DNA from 3 places in the Halobacillus sp. ABH2_015 genome. Region 3 is predicted to be linked to each of the others. Evidence: riboswitches for the same ligand, from Rfam matches in the RefSeq annotation. Region 3 holds a riboswitch; each other region holds the start of a gene.
The links. A riboswitch is a leader RNA that binds a small molecule or an ion and turns the genes downstream of it on or off. The one in region 3 is predicted to bind S-adenosylmethionine.
Positions count from the first base shown of each region.

Region 1: another riboswitch for S-adenosylmethionine. It lies ahead of ACXAD6_RS08200 (sulfite exporter TauE/SafE family protein); the one in region 3 lies ahead of metK (methionine adenosyltransferase).
Region 2: another riboswitch for S-adenosylmethionine. It lies ahead of msrA (peptide-methionine (S)-S-oxide reductase MsrA); the one in region 3 lies ahead of metK (methionine adenosyltransferase).

Region 1 covers NZ_JBSWUG010000002.1:1,536,794-1,544,511, forward strand. Annotated here, with positions in the region: gene ACXAD6_RS08195 (DAK2 domain-containing protein) at 1-648, shown strand, start outside; gene ACXAD6_RS08200 (sulfite exporter TauE/SafE family protein) at 853-1,761, opposite strand; SAM riboswitch class I at 1,859-1,961, opposite strand; SAM riboswitch class I at 2,159-2,273, shown strand; gene ACXAD6_RS08205 (phosphoadenylyl-sulfate reductase) at 2,361-3,089, shown strand; gene sat (sulfate adenylyltransferase) at 3,104-4,249, shown strand; gene cysC (adenylyl-sulfate kinase) at 4,255-4,863, shown strand; gene cobA (uroporphyrinogen-III C-methyltransferase) at 4,865-5,641, shown strand; gene ACXAD6_RS08225 (sirohydrochlorin chelatase) at 5,658-6,401, shown strand; gene ACXAD6_RS08230 (NAD(P)-dependent oxidoreductase) at 6,409-7,041, shown strand; gene ACXAD6_RS08235 (uroporphyrinogen-III synthase) at 7,016-7,718, shown strand, end outside.
Region 2 covers NZ_JBSWUG010000002.1:547,355-555,072, forward strand. Annotated here, with positions in the region: gene ACXAD6_RS02685 (Na+/H+ antiporter NhaC family protein) at 1-458, shown strand, start outside; gene ACXAD6_RS02690 (DinB family protein) at 595-1,131, opposite strand; gene ACXAD6_RS02695 (AIM24 family protein) at 1,264-1,956, shown strand; SAM riboswitch class I at 2,096-2,216, shown strand; gene msrA (peptide-methionine (S)-S-oxide reductase MsrA) at 2,339-2,812, shown strand; gene eutH (ethanolamine utilization protein EutH) at 3,358-4,473, shown strand; gene ACXAD6_RS02710 (peroxiredoxin-like family protein) at 4,499-5,152, shown strand; gene ACXAD6_RS02715 (DUF4190 domain-containing protein) at 5,193-5,447, opposite strand; gene ACXAD6_RS02720 (ribonuclease H-like YkuK family protein) at 5,483-5,965, opposite strand; gene ACXAD6_RS02725 (hypothetical protein) at 6,341-6,571, opposite strand; gene argS (arginine--tRNA ligase) at 6,648-7,718, opposite strand, start outside.
Region 3 covers NZ_JBSWUG010000002.1:2,503,510-2,511,227, reverse strand. Annotated here, with positions in the region: gene menC (o-succinylbenzoate synthase) at 1-524, shown strand, start outside; gene ACXAD6_RS13280 (hydrolase) at 579-890, shown strand; gene ytkD (RNA deprotection pyrophosphohydrolase) at 1,069-1,533, shown strand; gene pckA (phosphoenolpyruvate carboxykinase (ATP)) at 1,578-3,170, opposite strand; SAM riboswitch class I at 3,421-3,527, shown strand; gene metK (methionine adenosyltransferase) at 3,756-4,952, shown strand; gene ACXAD6_RS13260 (gamma carbonic anhydrase) at 5,097-5,609, opposite strand; gene ACXAD6_RS13255 (lysophospholipase) at 5,669-6,451, shown strand; gene ACXAD6_RS13250 (tetraprenyl-beta-curcumene synthase family protein) at 6,464-7,537, shown strand; gene mnmM (tRNA 5-(aminomethyl)-2-thiouridylate-methyltransferase MnmM) at 7,554-7,718, opposite strand, start outside.

The DNA of each region.
Region 1 (7,718 bases), 970 kb from region 3:
ATTGTCACCGTCAGTATGGGCGAGGGGATGAAGAAACTTTTCGAAAGCCTCGGAGCCACAGTAATCATCCAGGGTGGTCAAACGATGAATCCTAGTACCCAGGACTTATCGGAGGCTATTAAAGAAGCGCATGCAGAACGCGTGTTCATTCTTCCGAATAACAAAAACATCGTGATGGCAGCAGAACAGGCTGCAGAGATGGCGGAAGCGGAAGTGGCTGTCATCCCGACGAAGACCATTCCTCAAGGGATGAGTGCTATGCTTGGTTTCAATCCTGAAGCAGATCTCGATACGAACAAAGAAGAAATGACCAGTTTGATGTCAGAAGTGAAGACGGGGCAGATTACCTATGCCGTCCGGGACACCCAGATTGACGGACTTGATATTGAAAAGGGTCATTTTATGGGGATTTCCGACGGGAAGATATCAGCTACCGATAAAGACGCCCTCACAACAGCGAAAACACTGCTGAACCAGATGATTGATGAGGATGAAGATGAAATCCTTACTATTCTTACAGGGGAAGATGTGGACGATAAGGATGTGGCTGAACTGGAAGCTTATGTGGAAGAAACCTTTGAAGATTTAGAGGTGGAAATCCACCATGGTGGCCAGCCGATTTACAGCTATATCTTCTCTATCGAATAAAATGCAGCGCTTCTGGATTTAGAACAGCGTTCGCAGGCTGTCGGGATTTTTCCCGGCAGCCTTTTGTAATGGTCTATGGTCTGAATGCAGGAGCGGAGATGAAAGAAATGGTTTCACAGAGGATATTGATCGACCATTAGACAAACGCCTTGGCGGTTTGTTTTCTAAGCTTGTCATTCTATAAGCTGAAAGCGCAGTTCTCCATTAGAACTGCGCTTTTTTTAACCGTGTTTCCGTCTGCGGGTGCCGGTGCCGTTGAATATATTTTCGAACTGAGAAGATAACGGCAGCAGCATATCCGGCAAGAAGCAGGCTGTAGATGATAACTAAGGTCTGTTCACTCCATGTGGCATAGGTGAGCAGGGTCCGGCTGTTCGTCAAAATGATAAATCCACCCGCCGCTACCCCAAGCACGAGAGGGGGGAGTTTTTTCACAAGCCAGGCAGCGAGGGGGGCTGCAATAACGCCACCGATCACAAAGGCGAGCACAAGCATCCAGCTCAGCTCTTCCCACCCAAGGAAGATCAGGAAGCCGGCCGTAGCAGATAAAGTAACGATGAATTCACTTGTATCTACGGTGCCGATGACTTTTCTGGGAAGGATTCCTTTGCTGGATAAGAGAACAGGTGTATTTACCGGCCCCCAACCCCCGCCGCCCACGGCATCAAGAAAACCGCCCAGAAAACCTAAGGGAAACAAGAAGCGCCGTCGAAATGGTCTTTTTTCTGTATGCAAGGGCTTCACTCGATTCATCAGTAAAAAGCGGATGACCACATAAACGCCAAGCCCTAGTAAAAAAACGGAAATGTACGGACGGATCAGCTCACCTGGAATCCAGCTGAGCAGAGCAGCCCCGGCAAAGGCACTGATCCCTCCGGGGAGAGCAAGAGTCAAAACGAGACGCTTATCCACGTTGCCGAATTTATAATGGGAAAACCCGGAAGCTGCCGTTGTAGCAATCTGGGACAAATGAATAGAGGCGGAGGCCACCGCCGGAGCCATTCCATAGGCGAGGAGGATGGTGGAGGAGCTTAAACCAAATCCCATTCCGAGGGCTCCATCCATCAATTGAGCAAAGAATCCAACCAGTGAAAATATAAGTAATTTCTTCATCGTACCTCTCCTTTTGATTAAACACATAAGATTACTTGGTTTTAACCATGAAGAGGCACAAAAAAACCTCTTCATCCAGAAGAGGTCAAGCTTCCTCTCCTTATCTTTCAGACCACCGTCTGCTGGAATGAGCACCTTTTCCAATGTGAGGTTGCTGCGGGATCATCAGACCAGTTTCCTCCCCCGGCTCTTTATAAGGATTTATGTAGCCCGCGCTGAAAGCGGAATTCCTAAGTACATGAATAATATATTCAAAGCTAAAACATGGATGACGATTTGTCAATGGTTTACAATAAAATAAACAGAAAACTAGTAATATTTAAAATGCATGTTGACATATCTTTAAATCGGGTCTAATATTTGAATCAAATCTTTTGAACAAAATCTGGAAACATTTTTCTTATCGAGAGAGGTGGAGGGACTGGCCCTTGGAAGCCTCGGCAACGGATCTGTCGTCATGAACAGAAGCTGTGCCAATTCCAGCAGGTGATCAACACTTGGAAGGATAAGAAGAACGGTTGAATCATGTATAATGACTCTCCTTTCTTCTTACCATCAGAAGAAAGGTTTTTTTGTTGAAGATAAGAAAGGAGGAGCTTATGAATACGAGTGCACCGACATATGGAACATTCACCGGGGATCCTTTACTTCATATGGATATTGATGATGGACACAAAGGGGCAGAGAGTGTGATTCAATGGGCTTACGGGCATTATGGAAAACAGCTCGTTTATGCGTGCAGCTTCGGTGCTGAAGCGATCGTACTGCTTGACTTCATTGCAAAGGCACAGCCGGATGCCGACGTCGTTTTTCTGGACACTGGACTTCATTTCCAGGAAACCTATGATTTGATAGACAAAGTGAAAAAGAGGTATCCGGATTTGAACATCCATATGAAAAAGCCGGAATTGACAGTGGAAGAACAGGCAGAGGAATATGGTCCGGCCCTTTGGAAAAGGAATCCCGACCAATGCTGTGCCATCAGAAAAATCAAACCGCTGGAAGAAGCCCTGACAGGAGCGGCGGCCTGGATGTCGGGATTAAGAAGAGAACAATCTGCAAGCCGGAGTCATACGAACTTCGTCAACAAGGACGAACGCTTCCAGTCCATCAAGGTATGCCCCTTAATTCACTGGACATGGGAAGACGTATGGACTTATATCCGACTAAATAGCTTGGATTACAATGAATTACATGACCAAAGCTATCCAAGTGTCGGCTGCATCCCCTGCACAGCGAAAGCGCTGGATGACGGCCGTTCAGGAAGATGGCAGGGATTTGATAAAACCGAGTGTGGACTCCACACAGCGGGAGATACGAAACAATAAAGGAGAGATGAATGATGTCCATTATTCAACCGCATGGCGGGCAGTTAATCAATCGTTTTACAGCACAGCCGGATACGCTTCCGGAACAAAGGATCGAGCTTGATGCGATGGCGTTGAGTGATATCGATTTAATCGCTAATGGGGCATACAGTCCGCTTCAAGGATTTTTAACAAGGGAAGATTATGATCACGTCGTTGAAAATCTTCGTTTGAAAGACGGCACTCCCTGGAGTCTCCCGATCACACTGCCTGTTTCTGAAGAGCAGGCCCGTTCGTTACATGGTCAAGCGGCTCTTGTGAAAGATGGGGCAATCTACGGTGTGATCGAAATCGAAGACATTTACAAGCCGGATAAACAGAAAGAAGCTGCAAATGTTTACTTAACGACAGAAGACGCTCACCCGGGGGTCAGTAAACTTTACAAGCGCCCGGATTATTATGTCGGTGGCAGAATTGACGTATTCCATCGTCCGGAGCGGGAGCATTCAGACCATTACTACCTTGATCCCGAAGAGACAAGAGAACGATTCCAACAGGCCGGATGGGAAAAGGTTGTCGGTTTCCAAACGCGTAATCCTGTTCACCGTGCTCATGAATATATCCAAAAAGCGGCCCTGGAAAGCGTAGATGGACTATTTCTGAATCCGCTCGTAGGAGAAACGAAAAGCGACGATATCCCGAGTGATGTGCGCATGAGAAGTTATGAGGTACTCTTGGATGAATATTATCCGGAAAACCGGGTGACGCTGGCTGTTTTTAATGCGGCCATGCGCTATGCAGGCCCGCGGGAAGCCATCTTCCATGCGATTGTCCGGAAGAATTTCGGCTGCTCCCATTTCATAGTCGGGAGGGATCATGCAGGTGTCGGCGATTACTATGGTACATATGACGCTCAAAAAATCTTCAGCCACTTTGAAGAAGGAGAGCTGGAAATAACCCCGGTCTTTTTTGAGCACAGCTTCTACTGCAAAGCCTGTGAAGCAATGGCTTCTCATAAAACCTGCCCCCACAGCAAGGAGCATCACGTAATTTTATCAGGAACAAAAGTGCGCGAGCTGCTTCGGAGCGGCCAGAAACCACCGAAAACGTTCAGCCGTCCGGAGGTCGTGGAAGTGCTGATTGAAGGGCTTAAACAACAGACAGCGGATGTAAAGGGGTGAATGGAATGGCAACGAATTTAACATGGCATGAAGCTGCCGTCCAAAAAAAGGATTACCGGAGTAAAAATGGTCATTTCAGTGGTGTGCTCTGGTTCACCGGTCTCTCAGGGGCTGGTAAATCCAGCATTGCCAACCATTTGAACCGCCTTCTTTTTGAGCACGGCATCCAAACCTACCTGCTTGACGGGGATAACGTTCGTCATGGATTAAATCGGGATCTTGGTTTTTCTGAAGCCGACCGGACAGAGAACATCCGTCGGATCGGTGAAGTATCCAAATTGTTCACAGACAATGGTTCCATCGTTTTGACGGCTTTTATTTCTCCATACAGGGAGGACCGTGACCGGGTCCGATCCCTTTTGGAAGAGGAAGAATTCATGGAAGTCTTTGTCGACTGTCCTGTGGAGGAATGTGAAAGCCGGGATCCTAAAGGACTGTATAAAAAAGCAAGGGCTGGGGAAATCTCCGGTTTTACCGGGGTGGATGCTCCTTACGAGGCACCGGTGAATCCGGAATGTGTCGTTCGGTCTGACCAGCATTCCATCCAAACCTGTGCGGAACAGATTTTTCAACTTCTTATTGATAAAAAGTGGCTGAACGACAAGGAGGGATAACGTGACCAAAGTATATATCGTAGGTGCAGGTCCTGGAGACATTGATTTGATTACCGTGAAAGGTCTTAAAGCTGTCCAGAAGGCTGATGTTGTTCTGTATGACAGGCTCATCAATCAGGATCTTCTTGAGGAAACGAAAGCAGGGGCAGAGCTCGTCTTCTGTGGGAAAAGGCCCGATCATCACGCACTGTCCCAGTCAACCATCAATCATCTTCTTGTCAAATACGCCCTTCAAGGGAAAGTGGTCACACGCCTTAAAGGAGGAGATCCATTTGTGTTCGGCCGCGGAGGGGAAGAAGCAGAAGCTCTTGCAAAAAGGTCCATTCCTTTTGAGATCGTTCCAGGAATTACATCCGGGACGGCTGCCCCTGCCTACGCCGGCATTCCGGTCACCCACAGGGATTACAGCTCGTCGGTCGCTTTCATATCCGGGGTCAGTAAGAAAGGAACAGATGAAGAAGCGTACTGGGAGCGGGTCGTCAAGAGCATGGATACGCTGTGCATCTACATGGGTGTCAAAAGACTTCCGGAGATTTGTGATCGGCTGAAAAAATATGGGCGGTCTCCAGATACGCCGATGGCCCTTATCCAGAATGGAACGACGAACAGCCAGAAAATGGTGAAGGGAACAATCGATACGATTGTAGAAAAGAGCCGTTTTATCGAAAACCCTGCCATGATCGTTGTGGGGGAAGTGGTGGAGCTGAGCAGCCACCTCCAATGGTTCGACCCGGCCGGTGAGGACGCCCGCGTATCTGCGGAAACGATTGTAGGCTAGGAAAAGGAGGATGAGGATGGAAGCTGTCCTGTATGTAAGTCACGGAAGCAGAAAAAAAGCAGCCACCACTCAGGCAGAGGACTTTTTACACCGTGCAGCGGAAGCGCATGATCTGCCTTATGAGATTTGTTATCTGGAACTCGCTGAACCTGATATATCAGAAGGGGTGCGGCGCCTTGTGGAAAGGGGAGCTTCCAGCATCGTTGTACAGCCGGTCCTGCTTTTGAGTGCTGGTCACTATTATAAAGATATCCCTGAAGAGATTGATCAAATCTCCCGCCTTTACTCCGGCCTGACGTTTTCCTATGGAGAACCTCTGGGAGTGCAGCCATCGATTATAAAAGCGCTCGCTGAACGTGTGCAGGGAACGGATGTACCGGTTCAAAAAGGAACGAATATCCTCTTGGTGGGAAGAGGAAGCCGTCACCCGGATACACCTCAAGCCGTCAAAAAAATTGCGCAGCTTCTGAAGGATGAAATCAATCATTCCCACGTGGAGGTCTGTTACCTCGCGGCTCTTTCTCCGCGTTTTCCAGAGGCTTTCCACCGGTCCATCGAGGATTACGAACATACAATCGTTGTGCCATACCTTTGGTTTACCGGTGTATTGATGGAAGAAATTCAAGAGGAAGTCTATCAGGCTGTCCAACAAGGATATTCAGCTGCTGCCGCCCATCATCTGCAGGATCACGCGGCGATGGAACACTCACTTCAATTCAGGGTGAAGGAAGCGCTGAACCGAATGTCCAGAGCGGAGTGAACGGTTAATGAAGCCTTTATCCATCGATTTACACAAAAAGAAGGTCATTATTGTCGGAGGTGGCAGAGTAGCAGAGAAGCGTTTGAAATCTCTCTTGTCAGAGGGTCCGGAACTGACGGTGATCAGTCCGGAATTGACAGAAGCCCTTCGTCAGTTATGGGAGAAGGGGGGATTTGAGTGGAAGCAGAAGACTTATTTCAAAGGGGACGCGTCCGGTGCTTTTCTGCTCATTACGGCTGCTGATCAGCCTGAGGTGAATGAACAAGCGGCGGCTGAGGCCGGAGACGTTCCGCTGCTCAACCGTGCAGACAATGGAGGCGGGAATGTTCATTTTCCTGCCCATATGAAGAGGGGAAGACTCTCTGTTTCTGTCACAACAAACGGGGCCAGCCCTGCGTTGTCAGCCGAAATTAAACAGAGGTTTGAAGAACAGTTTCCGGAGGATTACGGGAGTTATGTCGATTTTTTGTTCACGTTAAGGAATGAACTTCGACATGCCGGCTTTTCATCTGACCGGAGGCGTTTTTATCTGGAGGAGGGATTGAAAGAATCCTGTCAATACAAGGTGAATCAGCAGTTATTGCTGGAAGAAATACATAAGGAGAAGGAGGCGGATGACTGTGAAAGGTCTGGCCGGTAAAAAGATAGGTGTGGCAGCTGATCGGCGCGCGGATGAAATTGCCAGGCTGATTCGTAATATGGATGGACGCTCAGCCGGCTATCCCATCCAAGGCTCTCAGCAATATAATCAGGAAACGGCCCGTCGGGATGTTCATCATTATTTAAAAAAGCCCTTTGATTATGTTTTGTTAACGACTGGTATAGGGGCTCGGACATTGGAAGAGGCTGCTGCAGGCATTGGTCACCGCCGTTCATTTGTAAAAAAATTATCTGATGAAATCCTGCTCATCCGCGGTCAAAAAACTGCTGACTGGTTGAAGGAACAAAACCTCGCTTATGAATGGATCGCTGAAGACGGGACAATGGCAAAGCTGTTGTCCTATATGGAGAATAATACCGCAAAAGCAGGAAAAAGTGTGTATTTACAAGCCTATAACCTGGATGATGCTGCCTTAAAAGACCGTCTTGAGGAAATGGGATACGATGTTTATTTATCAAAACCCTACTCATTCCTGCCTCCGGATCCCGATATTTTAGGTAGGCTGCGAAGAGAAATTACAAAGGAAAATCTTGATGCGGTCGTTTTCACCAGTAAAACCCAGGTAAAACAGCTGTTTTCGAAAGAGCAGCAGCCAGTCGTCGATGCCTTTAATCGAAATGTTCTCGCTGCTGCTGTCGGAAAGGTAACGGCAGCCG
Region 2 (7,718 bases), 2.0 Mb from region 3:
TTGAAGTAGGAGGGACGATGGAAGTGATTAAGAACTTCTTCCTCCGCATCATCAATGGTGTAGTCCGCAGAGCTGAACTCGCCATCTTTGGTATTGTAGCTTTCTTGAATGCCTTCATCACAATCAACACAGCGGCGGAAATTGCAGCGGCTCCGTTTGTGAGGAAAATCGGGAAGGAATTGAATATCCATCCATACCGGCGGGCCAACTTCCTGGATACAGTGACCTCTTCCCTGGGGTATATTTTCCCTTGGAGTGGTGGTGTCCTGCTTGCCTGGGCCACGGTTCAGGGAGCGGCAGACAAGTATGACTTCCTCCCCGTCGTTTCGCCTGGTGAAGTATTCCCGTATGTGTTCCAAGGATGGCTCCTTCTGCTTGTTATGCTGATCGCAGCATGGACAGGATGGGGGCTCCGTTACACCGGGAAGAACGGCGAAGAAGTGAAGCCTGAAAAGTAAACAGGATCGTCAAAGATAGAAAAAGCGCAGAGATTCGTCTCTGCGCTTTTCAACTGTAGACAAGAGACTGGACTTGTCATCCAGTGGATCTGTAGGTGGTGTGGAGAGATTTACCTCTGCGTGTTTTTCTACGCGTTTATAAAGCTTCCACAGTTTCTTTCATTTGATCAAGGTGGCGGAGTTCGTGCCAGCCGATGAATTCAATCCACTGCACCAAGTCCATGTCTCCGAAAGCGGGGTGGGGAAACACACGGTTCTTCAATGTTTCTTCATCTTTGTTATGAATGAGGAATAACGTAGCTTCCCTTGTTTTTTTCAATCCATCCTCGGCTTCTGCAATCGTTTGGCACGTACCTTCAGGCCGGACGGACTCAGGGGCTTCCACCTTGTAGTCCCTTTCCGTCGTCCGGTGGATCGGTTTTTCGGAAGTCTGCTGGATATCTCCCTGCTTTACTGCCTGCTTGATCTGGTAGACGACAAGTTGTTCCATCAGGTACAGGTGCTCCAGAATTTCAAGGACCGACCATTTTCCTTCCCCGGGCTTCTGTGCTGCCATTTCGTCAGAGACGGAATGGGCATACTCCAACAGCTGTTTTCTTTTCTCATCAAGACCATACATAAACAGGTCCTCCTCGTCCTTAGGTTGTTTGAATAGATCAAATAGAATCATCATTCCCCTGCCAGGTGGTGATGAAACCTTTCCTCCATTGTAAACGTAAAACGATAGACAAAGGTTTCATAAATGGTCTAACCCACCCCGGGGTGTGGTATAGAACTATAACCTACATAAAAGGAGGAATCTGTCATGGCAGACTATTCGATTGAGGAGTTTATCAGGGCGACGAAACAGGATGATTCAGAAAATGATTATTTTGAGCTGGAAACCCCGCGTATTCTCGAGGTGAACCTGATGGATCAGGTCTGGGCGAAATCCGGGGCCATGATTTCCTATAATGGGAATATCAAGTTTGAGAGAGAAGGGATTCTGGAGCACGGTGTAGGAAAAATGTTCAAGAAGGCGTTGACGGGAGAAGGCAGTTCGCTGATGAAAGCGACAGGGCGCGGACGTTTGTATCTCGCTGATCAGGGGAAAAAGATTACGATTTTTGACTTGGATAATGAAACCATTACAGTCAACGGTAACGATCTTCTCGCCTTTGAGCCGAGCATCGACTGGGATATCAAGCTGATGAAAAAAGTGGCCGGGATGGTTTCCGGCGGTCTGTTTAACGTGACCTTGAATGGCAGCGGACGTGTGGCTGTCACCTCCCATTACGAACCACTGACATTGCTCGTACGCCCGGGAGAACCGGTTATTACGGATCCTCATGCGACCGTAGCCTGGTCCGGGCATTTGGAGCCGAATTTCAAGACGGATGTAAGCTTTAAAACGTTTATCGGACGGGGAAGCGGGGAATCTATTCAAATGCAGTTCGAAGGAGAAGGTTTTGTCATCGTCCAGCCGTATGAAGAAATTGAAACAACAGGCAGTCAGTAAGACTTTTCTTTTGCGTGGACTGGCATAGTCATGCTAAAGTGTGAATACAATGATGATACAAAAAGAATCATCATTTATCCTTTACTTCGTTACTGAAACGTAGTATATTGATAATCAACATTAAATAAATAACGGAAACTTCTTATCCAGAGAGGCGGAGGGACTGGCCCTTTGATGCCCGGCAACCATCGAATCAATCCACGGATTGACGAGAACGGTGCCAATTCCTGTAGGATGAACACCATCCTAAAAGATGAGAGGATCGTACGGATTGATACGAACCCCTTTTCTTATGTGGATAAGAAAAGGGGTTTTTTGCATATCAGCATACCCGTCATGGCTCTCGATAGAAGTTGCGTTAAAGGAAAGGGAAGATGTAGATATGGCAACAGCAATTTTCGGCGCAGGATGTTTTTGGGGAGTAGAAGCATTTTTTGAGAAATTCGAAGGGGTAACGGCAACAACCGTCGGTTACATCGGGGGACATCTCGAAAACCCTTCCTATGAAGAAGTGAAACAGGGAAATACCGGTCATGCGGAAGCTGTCCGTATCGAATATAATCCTGCTGTCATTACGTATGCCAAACTGGTCAATATCTTTTTTGAAGCTCACGACCCGACACAGGTAAATCGTCAGGGCATTGATGTAGGACATCAATACCGTTCAGTGATCTTCTATACAGATGCAAGCCAGAAGTACATTGCAGAAGAAAAAATCAAAGAATGGAGTGCCAAAGGCATCTTCAAGCGTTCAATCGCTACACAGGTGGAAGAGGCTTCTTCTTTCTTTGAAGCAGAAGAGCATCACCAGAAGTACATTCAAAAACATGGCTCCGCAGCCTGTTCCATCGGCTGATGAAAAGCCCCACACTGAGGGGTTCAGCTTGTAGAGAAACCCCTGTTTCTTTACAAGCTTTTTTCTTTCTTCCCGAAAGGAGCGGTGCCCTTTCCGCGGACGAGCGAACGAGCTTCCTCGCAACACCCACGCTCGGCGGTCTCGGACCACTCGTTCTTCCGCAGGAGTGGAAAGGGCACCGCTCCTTGGGAGTTCTCTAACATCGAACAAGACTCTCCTTCACCCCGCTCATCCTTGCTGGATGGAGGAGAGGCTTGTTCATATTCCGGCAGCCAGCCGTTATCAGCGTCTGTTCTTTTCCTTTTTTTCCACGCAAGTGCGCAACAGCGCAGCCCGTGCCGTTCTTTTGAATCTGAGAACCTGCGTAGGGCGTGCCCGCGGCATTCATATACCGATAAGCGGAAAGTGGCCCTTCCCACGACTCATGGACAACTCTAACTGGTTAACACAGGATTTTTCTATAGCCAGAGCCCCTCAGTGAGGGGGCTTTTTTTATGGGGGAAAGTTCACTAGAATGGAGGAGATGAAGAGAGGAGGGAGAGGCTGTGTTGAATGATATCATCCTTATGGTCATGTGCGCCTTTATGGTTCTTGGAGCTCTTGATTACTACATATTGAATCACCGCCTTGCCTTAGGATGGCGTTTTTATGAAGCCTTTATGATGATGGGTCCTCTGGCCTTGTCCATGGTGGGGATCATCTCTCTGGCCCCGGTGCTGTCCAGATGGCTCGCGCCGGTCGTCACTCCATTGTTCCAGGCTGCAGGAGCTGATCCTTCGATGTTTGCTTCTATGCTGCTTGCCATTGATATGGGGGCTTATCCTCTGGCGGAATCGCTCGCGGCAGACAAAGGAGCGGCTGTTTTTTCGTGGGCTCTGCTTGGGACGATGATGGGCCCTACGCTTGTGTTTACCATTCCAGTTGCCTTGACCGTTGTAGCAAAAAAAGATCATCCTTTTTTCGCAAAGGGAATTCTTGCAGGAATGGTGACGATTCCAATCGGTTGTTTCATCGGCGGGTGGACAGCCGGCTATGAACCGGGGTGGATGCTTAGAAATCTGCTTCCGGCCATGATTCTATCCCTTTTCATCGCCGCCGGTCTCTGGCTCTTCACAGCCTTGACCATTCGTCTGTTTTCCTATTTCGGCAAAGCGGTCGAAATCATTATTATTTCAGGGCTTGCTCTCATCATTATTGAAACGTTAACAGGTATAACGGTTCTCCCCGGTATGGCTCCGTTATCAGAAGGGATGCTCATCGTGGGTAAAATCACTGTCACACTTGCAGGGGCTTATCCGCTGGTGGCGTTTATCAGCAGGCACGGCGAAAAAGTGCTCACCCGTGCGGGAAGACGTCTCGGGATGAACGCGGTATCGATGACAGGATTCATCGCATCGCTTGCTCATCATTTGCCGATGCTTGCCGTCATGAAGGACATGGACGATAGAGGGAAGACCATCAATGCGGCCTTTGCAGTCAGCGGAGCATTCGTATTCGGAAGCCACTTCGCATTTGTGGCCGGCGTCCAGCCGGACATGATACTTCCGGTGATCGTGGGCAAATTAAGTGCAGGTATTCTTGCTGTGAGTTTAGCCCTGATTCTAACGAGACAAGACGTTTCATTTTATGAAGAAGAAGATTCTTCGTATAATGAAGATTGAAATTGATCATAAAGGAGTTTTTCAAATGACGACAGATATGCGCAGACAATTTGACCAATACATCGAGAAATTCAAACAGAATGCCTCCCAGGAAGTTCAGGACAAAATGAGCGACGCCATTAATGAATTGGAAGCCTCTGAAGAGGGGAACGGTCTTTCCAAAGGAGAAAAAGCCCCGGACTTCATCCTTCCAGATGCCAAAGGTGGTCAGGTTCAGCTTTCCGAACAGCTGAAGCAGGGTCCTGCTATCGTAACTTTCTACCGCGGCGGCTGGTGCCCTTACTGCAACATGGAGCTGCGTGCCTATCAGGAAATCATGGATGATATTCATAATGAAGGAGCTCAGCTGATTGCTATCAGCCCGCAGACGCCGGATCAATCCATGACTACTCAGGAGAAAAACGACCTGGAGTATCACGTTTTGAGTGATGTTGGAAACAAAGTTGCTCAGCAGTTCAACCTTGTTTATGAGCTCCCGGATTATCTTGTAGATGTGTATAAGGATAAAGGATTGAATGTAGACAAGCATAATGGAGACGATTCCTGGACGCTTCCAGTATCCGCTACCTACATCATTGATACAGATGGTACGGTTGTATACGAATATACAAAATCTGACTATAAAGACCGTGCAGAACCTTCTGAAGTTCTCCAAGAGCTGAAAAAAGTAAACGCATAAGTCCAAAAAGATGCCCTCCATGGATGTGGAGGGCGTTTTTTTATGAGTGGAAAAATCCGAAAAGGTAGAAGCCGGCTGCCAGCATCAGCAGGACACTGACCTGGATGCAGATGCCAATGATGGAACAGATTTTTCCTGCCGTCGCAAAGTGCCGGCCGTTTTCTTTTTCCTCCTCTTCGCTGCGTAAGAAGGCATTGGCCATCACGATGCCGATGATGCCTGTTATTAATCCGGCGAGAGGGAGGAAGATGGACATGATGCCCAGTACGAGGGATGTCACAGCCTTTTGATACATAGAATGCTCCTCTCCTCCAAACAACCTTAGGGAGGTTATTTGGTATATCGGTTCGCATAGCTGCTGGCGGCGATTGAGTCGGGCTTGATTTTTGGTTCCATCCCAAGGGATTCAATCCTGGCCACCATTTCATTTACATACACTCTTGTCCGGTTCCGGTCACCGGAACCTATATCAATGTGTCCTTCCATTGTAAATGTCGCACCTTTGTAGATGTGAGGGAGGACAATATCAATTAACTCATTTTTCCGTTCTTCTGTAAAAAGGGAGGCAACCCGCTCTGTTAAAGATGTTTCATAGGAAATCCGCTCATGCAGGGTAGTCATTTCCCTGGGGATGACTTCTTTGCGGTAACAGGCCCAGGCCCCTTTTCCTACCCGCTGAATGACGACTCCGGTAATAAACAGCGTGCGGGAAGGGTGGACTTGTGAATCTGTTCCTACCATTAAACGGTAATTCCCGACAGGCTCCCGTTTCATAAATGTTAAAATATGTGAGAATACTTCTGCAAATCCCATTTTTTTATGCGTGAGGTTTTGAAACAAATCGAGCTGGTGCACATGTGCCATCTCCTTTTTTATTTCTAGGCAGTGGAGTGTGGGGGATAAGTGTATTCCCTTTTTTCTCCTTGGGCAATCCTTGATTGTCCTGCCGTGAAACTGTCTCCATCCAAGCAGCTGTGACCATTCTGTTATTAGGATATTCATAGACCTGCTTGAAAGATAACATGTTTTTAAATAGAGTATGTGTGCATTCTGCGCAATTTATGTAAAAAATAGTCAATGTGCAGAGGAAGAGGAGTGAAAGGACTGGAAAACCTGGATCCATATCCTGCCCGTTGGAGAAAATGCATGGCACTGGAAAAAGGGACCTGGTGGTGAGTGAAACAGGCCCTAGAAAATAAAAATCCAGCAAAGAATAATAGTGATCACAAAAGTGATCGCGTAGATCGTGGAGAGTAAAGGAATGCTTCCTTGATCTTTTTTATCGGATTTCAAGTGCTGCAGATCCTCTTCCGGGGTCAGCTGGTTTTCCGACTTGTCCATGTTTTTGGCAATGACAACCGTACTGACCAAAGCGGTAATCGACAAAACAATGATGATGGCATAGTACAAAGGATACATTGAACATCCGCCCCCCTGATTAAAGTCTTACCTTCATTATAATAGAAAGCGGGCGGATGTTGGAAATGTTCCTGATTTACATATGTTCCGGCGCAGCCATTCCAAGCAGACGCAGCCCTTCCTTCAGCACGACGGCAAATGCGTAAACGAGCGTCAGGCGTTCCTGTTGGGAAGGGGAGCCGATAATTTTTGATTTGGCATAAAAGTGATTGAATGTTCGGGCAAGGTCCAGCAGGTAACGGGCGATTTTAGAGGGATCATTGGTCGTACATGCCATTTGAGTCATTTCTGGAAATGCACGGACCGCCTTTACTAATGGCCAGGCTTCAGGGTCGTCAACCGCCGGCTGCGGAGTGTCTGCCGAAAATCCGCCTTTACGTAAAAGCGAGCATGCGCGGGCATGAGTGTACTGCAGATATGGACCGGTATTTCCTTCAAAAGTAAGCATATCCTCGAGAGAAAATTCAATATCATGACGTCGATCCTGCTTTAAATCGTGAAAAATCACGGCTCCAACTCCGACTTGGCGCGCTGTTTCTTCAGGATTCGTGAGGTTGGGATTTTTCTCTTTCATATTCAAGAGTGCCTGCGCTACGGCTTCCTTCAGAGCTTCTTCCAACAAAACCGTCTTCCCTTTTCTCGTAGACATCTTTTTTCCATGCTGCAGAATCATCCCGAACGAGACATGCTCCAATCGGTCTGCCCACTCAAACCCGGCCTTTTTCAATACAAGCTTCATCTGCTGAAAATGAAGGGACTGTTCACTGCCAACAACATACAAACTTTTTTCGAAAGGATAAGACTGATAGCGGTCAATGGCTGCAGCGAGATCACGGGTGGCATACGTAGTGGTGCCGTTGCTTTTACGGATCAGACAAGGGGGCATTGTATCGCCCAGTTGAACCACATCCGCTCCTTCTGATGTTTCCAACAGACCCTTTTCATCCAAAAGTTTGATGACAGGCTCCATTTTGTCCGTATAATAAGCCTCACCACGAGTCCAATCAAAATCCACTCCAAGCATTTCATATAACGTGTTGAATTCGTTCAGGGAGGCTTCGCGGAACCAGTTCCAAAGGGTGAGCGCCTCCGGGTCCTGGGATTCCAGCTTCTTGAACCATTCTCTGCCTTCTTCAATGAGGGAAGG
Region 3 (7,718 bases):
CGGATATGGAGAATTTGACCGCTTTGGATCGTTATGGCCTGCTGATGATAGAGCAGCCTTTCCGTTCCGGCGATTTTTATCTGCACCAGCAGCTACAGAAACAGATGCAGACACCGATCTGCCTGGATGAATCGGTGACCTCATTTCAAGATGCTGTACAGGCGGTTGAATTGGGAAGCTGCCGGATTATCAATGTGAAAATCAGCCGTGTAGGAGGATTGGCGGCCGCCAAAGAAATCCATGATTTCTGTGCCGCATCCGGAGTACCGGTGTGGTGCGGGGGTATGGTGGAATCAGGGATATCCAAAGCCCATAACCTTGCCCTTGCCTCTCTGCCTAATTTCACCATACCGGGAGACTTGTCCGGGTCGACGCGTTATTTTGAAGCTGATATTGTAAAGCCTCCCTTGAAAGTGCAGAAAGGCGCCTTACCTGTGCCTCAAGGTCATGGGATCGGCATAGAAGTCGATGAGGAAAAGCTGGCAGAGGCAACACAGCTGTCTTCCACCCATCTCCTTTCCTAAATGGACTCATAACCTTTCCCTTCATGGTTCACACTAAGGGAAAGGAGGGTGAAGATGGAACGAGATCAGTATTACATTAACATCGGTACGCGGGAGATTTCAGTAAATCATGATGCTAATAATGATGATTTTATTATCTACGCCACCCCTGAAGAAGTGACGGCTCTGCGTGAAGTGTTTGATGAGATTGCCCAGGCAGACGGCCGGTCCTTTTACAGGGCTCATATTCCATTTATGCCTTACCATCAGGATCAGGATAACGATGATACCGATGAGGATATGCATAAGGCTTTCCAGCAGATCTATGATCTGGGTGATGAAATGACGAAGAAGCATATTGAGGAAATGGGCGTATTGAAAAATTGAGAGAAGGGCCGCTTCCCCTTTTGAAGCGGTTCTTTCGTACATAATCGGGGGATTTTGTGTCGGTACGGACCGGAAATCCTACAAGTAGAGAGGGACTGGTTTGTATTTGCGGCTGCTTATGGTACGATTTAAACAGGAAAGCGAACGTATAACAAGGATTAAAGGCAGTTGAAGAGACATGAAAACTTTTTATGATTTTTATCAAAATCCTGTCCGGTTATCCTTCGAGGATCACCCTTTTTCTGAAGAGCCGAAACATGTGTGGATCATCTGCCGCTTTCGTGATCAGTGGCTGTTAACCCGGCACAAAGACAGAGGGCTCGAATTCCCTGGTGGGAAAGTAGAAGAAGGGGAGACGGCGGAACAGGCAGCAGTAAGAGAAGTGAAAGAAGAAACAGGAGCCGATATTGATGATCTGACTTATCTTGGGCAGTATCATGTCGATGGAAAAGGCGGAACTGTCATCAAGAATGTCTATTTTGCTACAATATCTGAGCTGGCTGATCAGGATCATTATTTTGAAACGCATGGTCCTGTCCTTTTCCGGCATCTGCCGGGAAACTTGAAAAATAACGACCGGTTCAGCTTCATGATGAAGGATGAGGTTCTGCCGGAATGTTTAAAGCGTCTGGAACACCGCTGAACAGAAAAAATCCGCCGTTTGGATAACGGCGGATTTTTTTCTGTTTAGTTTGTGTGGTGGGTCGGGCCGGCCTGTTTGATTTTATCACTGGCATACGTGAACTTTTTGAAGTTGGCATGAAACTTTTCAGCAAGTTCTTTGGCACTTTCATCATAAGCGGCAGGATTGTTCCACGTTTTTCTCGGGAATAAGACTTCGTCCGGTACTCCCGGGCAGTGGGTCGGGATGTGAAGGCCGAACACAGGGTCTTTATAAGTTTCGGCAGAACTCAGTTCACCTTCCAGAGCGGCATGGATCATGGAACGCGTGTAACTCAGTTTGATACGCTCGCCTTCTCCGTAGGCTCCCCCTGACCAGCCTGTATTGACAAGGAAGACGTCCGTATTGAACTGGTCTATTTTCTCTCCGAGCATTTCAGCATATGCTGATGGAGCAAGCGGAAGGAAAGGGGAGCCGAAGCAGGCGGAGAAAGTCGCTTCCGGCTTGGTAATCCCTCTCTCTGTTCCAGCCAGTTTACTCGTATAGCCGCTTAGAAAATGGTACATCGCCTGTTCTTTTGTTAAACGGCTGATTGGTGGGAGGACTCCCGTGGCATCAGCTGTCAAGAAAATGATGGCATTTGGGTGGCCGGCAATACTTGGCTGGACTGTATTATCAATGTGATCCAGTGGGTAGGCGGCCCGTGTATTTTCCGTCAGGCTCGTATCGTCATAATCCGGCGCGTGCGAATCCGGCTGAAGGACGACGTTTTCCAAAACCGAGCCGAAATGAATGGCATCATAGATCTGCGGTTCTTTTTCTTTGGACAGGTTGATGCACTTCGCATAGCATCCCCCTTCAATGTTAAAGACACCGTAGGGGGACCAGGCGTGCTCATCGTCCCCGATCAGGCGGCGCTGAGGATCAGCGGACAGAGTCGTTTTTCCTGTGCCCGACAGACCGAAGAACAGAGCAACGTCGCCTTCTTTGCCGATGTTGGCCGAGCAGTGCATCGGAAGGACGTTCTTTTCCGGAAGCAGGTAGTTCATGACGGAGAAGATGGACTTCTTGATTTCCCCTGCGTATTCTGTTCCTCCGATGAGGACAACGCGGTGTTTAAACGAAACCATGATGAACGCTTCGGAATTCGTACCATCCACGTCAGGATCTGCTTTGAAGGTTGGAGCAGATATGACAGTGAACTCTGTGTCATGCTCCTCCAATTCGGATGCCTCCGGCCGGATGAACATTTGGCGGGCGAATAAGTTGTGCCAGGCGAATTCTGTAAGAACCTGCATAGGAAGGCGGTAGCGCTCATCCGCTCCTGCAAAACCTTTGAAGACGAATAACTCCCTGCGGTCTTTCAAATAATCGAGCACTTTATGGTATAATTTCACAAACGTATCATCGTCAATAGGCTGGTTCACAGCACCCCATTCGACTTTATCTTCGGTTACGTCGTCACGGACAATGAATTTGTCCTTTGGTGAGCGTCCCGTATAGGTACCTGTCGTAGCCTGAACGGCCCCTTTTTCCGTTAGTGTACCTTCATTGCGGTATAAAATCTTTTCCACTAAATGTGGAACAGATAATTGGTGGTGGACATGGTCCTGGGAAAGTAGAAGATTAAGTTCTGACAGTTGGTTTATTGTACTCATATGCATCGTCCCGCCTTTGCAGTTTAATAATGTGAGATTAGTATAACACATTTATTTTAATCGTCCATACTATTCAGTGGATTGTGGGAAAGTTTTCAACACTGCCATATTTCATGGCTGTTATTATCCTATGATGGTTTGAACAGAACGTTTATCCAGGTTGAATCTGGATGGAAGGGGTGCGTCGAAACCCGATGAATCCAATTGACATTAAACACGCTTTTCGATACGATAGCTGAGAACGGAAACTCTCTTATCCAGAGTTGGTGGAGGGACAGGCCCTTTGAAACCCAGCAACCGTCCGCAGGGACATGGTGCTAACCTGAAGCAAGGAGTCAGCTCCTTGGACGATAAGAGCGAAAGGAAGCAGCCCCTTTCCTCGGTATAGGAAGGGTTTTTTCTTTTTATAAGAAGGAAATGTCCATGACCAGGCCTTGCCGCCTGTTTATTATTTCTGACTGAGAACGTGCACGAAAACGTTTTCGGATCCAGGATGACACTATGAAATGAACTTATGTTTTTCTACACATACTGGTAAAGAGTTCCGTCTAATACTTTGTACTTACAGAAGGAGGAGTTTTTAGAATGCCAGCGAACCGCCGGTTATTCACATCAGAATCCGTGACAGAAGGTCATCCGGACAAAATCTGTGACGCTATTTCTGATGCTATTTTAGATGAAATTTTAAAAAACGACCCGAATGCAAGGGTGGCATGTGAGACAACAGTAACTACGGGACTTGTCCTGGTTTCCGGTGAAATCAGTACGAATACCTATGTTGATATTCCATCGATCGTGCGCCAGACGATTAAAGATATTGGATATACACGAGCAAAATACGGCTTTGATGCAGATACATGTGCCGTTTTGACGGCTATTGATGAGCAGTCCCCGGATATCGCAGGGGGAGTGGATGTTGCGCTTGAATCCCGTGAAGGGAAAATGAGCGATGATGAAATAGAAGCCATCGGTGCCGGTGACCAGGGACTGATGTTCGGCTTTGCCAACAATGAAACGCCCGAATTGATGCCGCTGCCTATTTCTCTTGCCCACAAACTTTCCAAGCGTCTTTCTGATGTCCGCAAAGACGGAACACTCGATTACCTTCGTCCTGACGGCAAGACGCAGGTAACGATTGAATATGATGAAAATGATCAGCCGGTCCGCGTGGATACGATTGTTATTTCGACGCAGCACGCTGAAGAAGTCACGCTCGAACAGATCCAGAAGGATTTGAAAGAGCAGGTGATCGGGCCCGTTGTACCGGAAGGCTATATTGATGATGAAACCAAATACTTTATCAATCCGACCGGGCGTTTTGTAATCGGAGGTCCTCAAGGGGACGCCGGTTTAACAGGACGTAAGATCATCGTAGATACGTACGGTGGATATGCGCGTCACGGTGGTGGTGCCTTCAGTGGGAAGGATGCGACCAAAGTGGACCGTTCTGCTGCATACGCGGCTCGTTATGTTGCGAAAAACATCGTAGCTGCAGGTCTTGCGGATACAGTGGAAGTCCAGCTCGCCTATGCAATCGGGGTGGCCCAGCCGGTTTCCATTTCCATCAATACCAGCGGGTCCGGCAAAGTGTCGGAAGAAAAGCTGGTGGACGCTGTGCGTGACTTGTTTGACCTCCGTCCTGCTGGAATCATTAAAATGCTCGATCTTCGTAAACCTATTTACCGTGATACGTCTGCCTACGGCCATTTTGGACGGACAGATGTTGAGTTTCCATGGGAACGTACGGATAAAGCGGAAGAGCTCAGCGGTCGTTTTCAATAAAAAAAAGCTGTTTCCTTGTTGGAGGAAACAGCTTTTTTTATTTTCACGAGTTGCACTAACGGCAGAGTACGCATTGATTTGATACGGCTATCCACTTCCCTCTGTATGTCTTCTGATCATGCAGGCATCGAGCTGAAAAGCATTTCAGCCCCGAAGGTTCTTATAGTACTGCCCTTTTGCGACATACGATTTCCGGATCCGGTCCATTTCCTTGTAATCCTCTTCTGTTAAGGAACGGATCACCTTGGCCGGCCGTCCGAAGGCCAGTGTATCCGGAGGGATTTCTTTTCCGGGCGGAACAAGGCTTCCTGCTCCGATAAAGGCCCGCTCCCCTATGACAGCGCCATCCAGAATCATGGATCCCATGCCGATCAAAGCGTCCTGTTTAATGTGTGCAGAATGCAGGGTAACCTGGTGCCCGACCGTAACGCCGTCTTCCAGTATGAGAGGCTGGTCAGGGCTTTGGTGCAGCATGCTCAGATCCTGGACATTTGTGTTCTTACCGATATGTACCGATGAGACATCGCCGCGGATGACCGTCTTAAACCAGATGCTTGCGTTCTCTTCTATGACAACATCCCCGGTAATGACGGCATCTTCTGCTGTAAAAGCTGATGGGTGGATGAGAGGTCGTTTTCCTTTATATTCGCAAATCATACGAAGCCCCCTTATAATATGAGTAACATCAGTATATCAAATGAAAAGAGGGATCGGCTGTGGAAAAACTGGAATCGGCCCGTGATCGTGCAACCATCATTCTCGTCCATGGCGCTTTTGAGCATATGGGAAGGTATAAGGAACTTGCTGATCGTTTCCGTCAGGACGGTTTTTCGGTGATTTATGGAGACCTGCCGGGGCAGGGGTTGTCTGATGGGAAGAAAGGTCATATCCGTTCGTTTGGTGATTACGTTGAAACCATTCAAAGCTGGTATGAGCAGGCGGATCCGGATAAAAAAATTTTCCTTCTCGGCCACAGCATGGGGGGGTTGGCTGTGATTCGTTTTATGGAGGAAAAGCAGCCGCAGCTGGATGGTGTGATTTTATCTTCTCCTGCTGTACAGATCCGGAATAAAACGGCCCGCCCGCTGGAGGCTTTTTCCTATCTATTGAATGTTTTTACCCCTTCGCTGCGTATGAAAGCGGGACAGAATCCCGAAAATGTAACTAGAAACCAAATCAAGGTTGAAGAATTCCGTCAGGATCCGCTTGTCATTGATAAAGTATCGGTGCGGTGGTACCGTGAGTTTCAAAAGGCGGGAATCCGGGCGTTTCAACAAGTCAGCCGTTTTCCTGATGTGCCTCTTTTAGTGATGCAGGCAGAGGAAGACCTTTTAGTGGATCCGGCACGCACAAAAGAATGGTTCAATCATGTCGATACCAGTGAAAAAAGTTATAAGCTGTGGCCGGGTCTTTACCATGAGATTTTTAATGAACCGGAAAATGACCAGGTCTATCACCATACACGATCTTTTTTGAGCAACATAATAAATGAACGTTAGGAGTGTCCACCCTTGAAGGAGTCCGTTCCAAGCAATGCTGTCCATCTGCTTTACGAAGTGTATCGGAATGTGTTTCCGCGAGTACATAAAGAACTAGCCTATTGGAAAGATGCTGCCTCCCGAATCCCTGATGAAGAATTAAGAACGCAGGCCCAGGCCAGTATCAAGGATAAAACGTTCCATTGCGAAGGTGGGGCGGTTTATTCCGTGCTTTCCGGTGACCGCCCGGATCTTGCTGTCCGCTTTATTGTCGCTTATCAGACGATCAGTGATTATCTCGATAATTTATGTGATCGGAGCACCTCCATGGATCCTGATGATTTTGAAAGGCTCCACTTGTCGATGGCCGATGCATTAACCCCTGGGAATCCGTGCCGCGACTATTATAAATACAGGGAAGAGAAGGATGACGGCGGGTACCTTCATGAGCTTGTGAAAACCTGCCAGGATGTGCTGAGTCAGGCTGACAATTATCAGATTGTCCATGAGCGGGCACTGAAGCTTGGGCGTTTGTACTGCGACCTTCAAGTACATAAGCACGTGATCGAAGAGGAAAGGATTCCGAGACTGCAGCAGTGGTTCGAACATCACCAGACCGACTGGCCGGAATTGAAATGGTATGAATTTTCCGCCTGCACCGGATCCACCTTGGGCATATTCTGCCTCGTTTCCTATGCGCTGGGGAACAAAATGGATGAGGACCTGGCCCGTAATGTGGAGGACAGTTATTTTCCGTTTATGCAGGGGCTTCATATTCTTCTTGACTATTATATTGATCAGGAAGAGGATGAACGGGAAGGAGATCTCAACTTCTGTTCCTATTATGACCATCAGGAACAGATGAAAGGGAGATTTGAATACTTTGTGCGCAGGACAGATGAAGAGGTTCAGAAGCTTCCGGACCGGTCCTTTCATCAAATGATCCACAAAGGCCTCGTTGGGATGTATCTGGCCGACAGGAAAGTCAGGCGGTTGTCCAATGCAAGAAGCTTTGTGAAGGATATGCTGAAAATCAGCGGCCGGAAAACGGCGTTCTTTTATTTCAATACGAAAATGTACCATAAATTAAAGCCTGGCAGAAGTTAAAACTGCCAGGCTTGTTTTATACGTTTTTCTCGATGGCGATAATAAAGGGAGGGGTCCGATCCTTGTTAATGAAGCTGTAGTTAAGAACTTCATAGTCCTTATGATCCAGTGAGGAGACATAACGGAGGACGGCTTCCTTTTCCTCTTTTCCTCCCGGGTGTCCGTGATAGACAACAAGGAC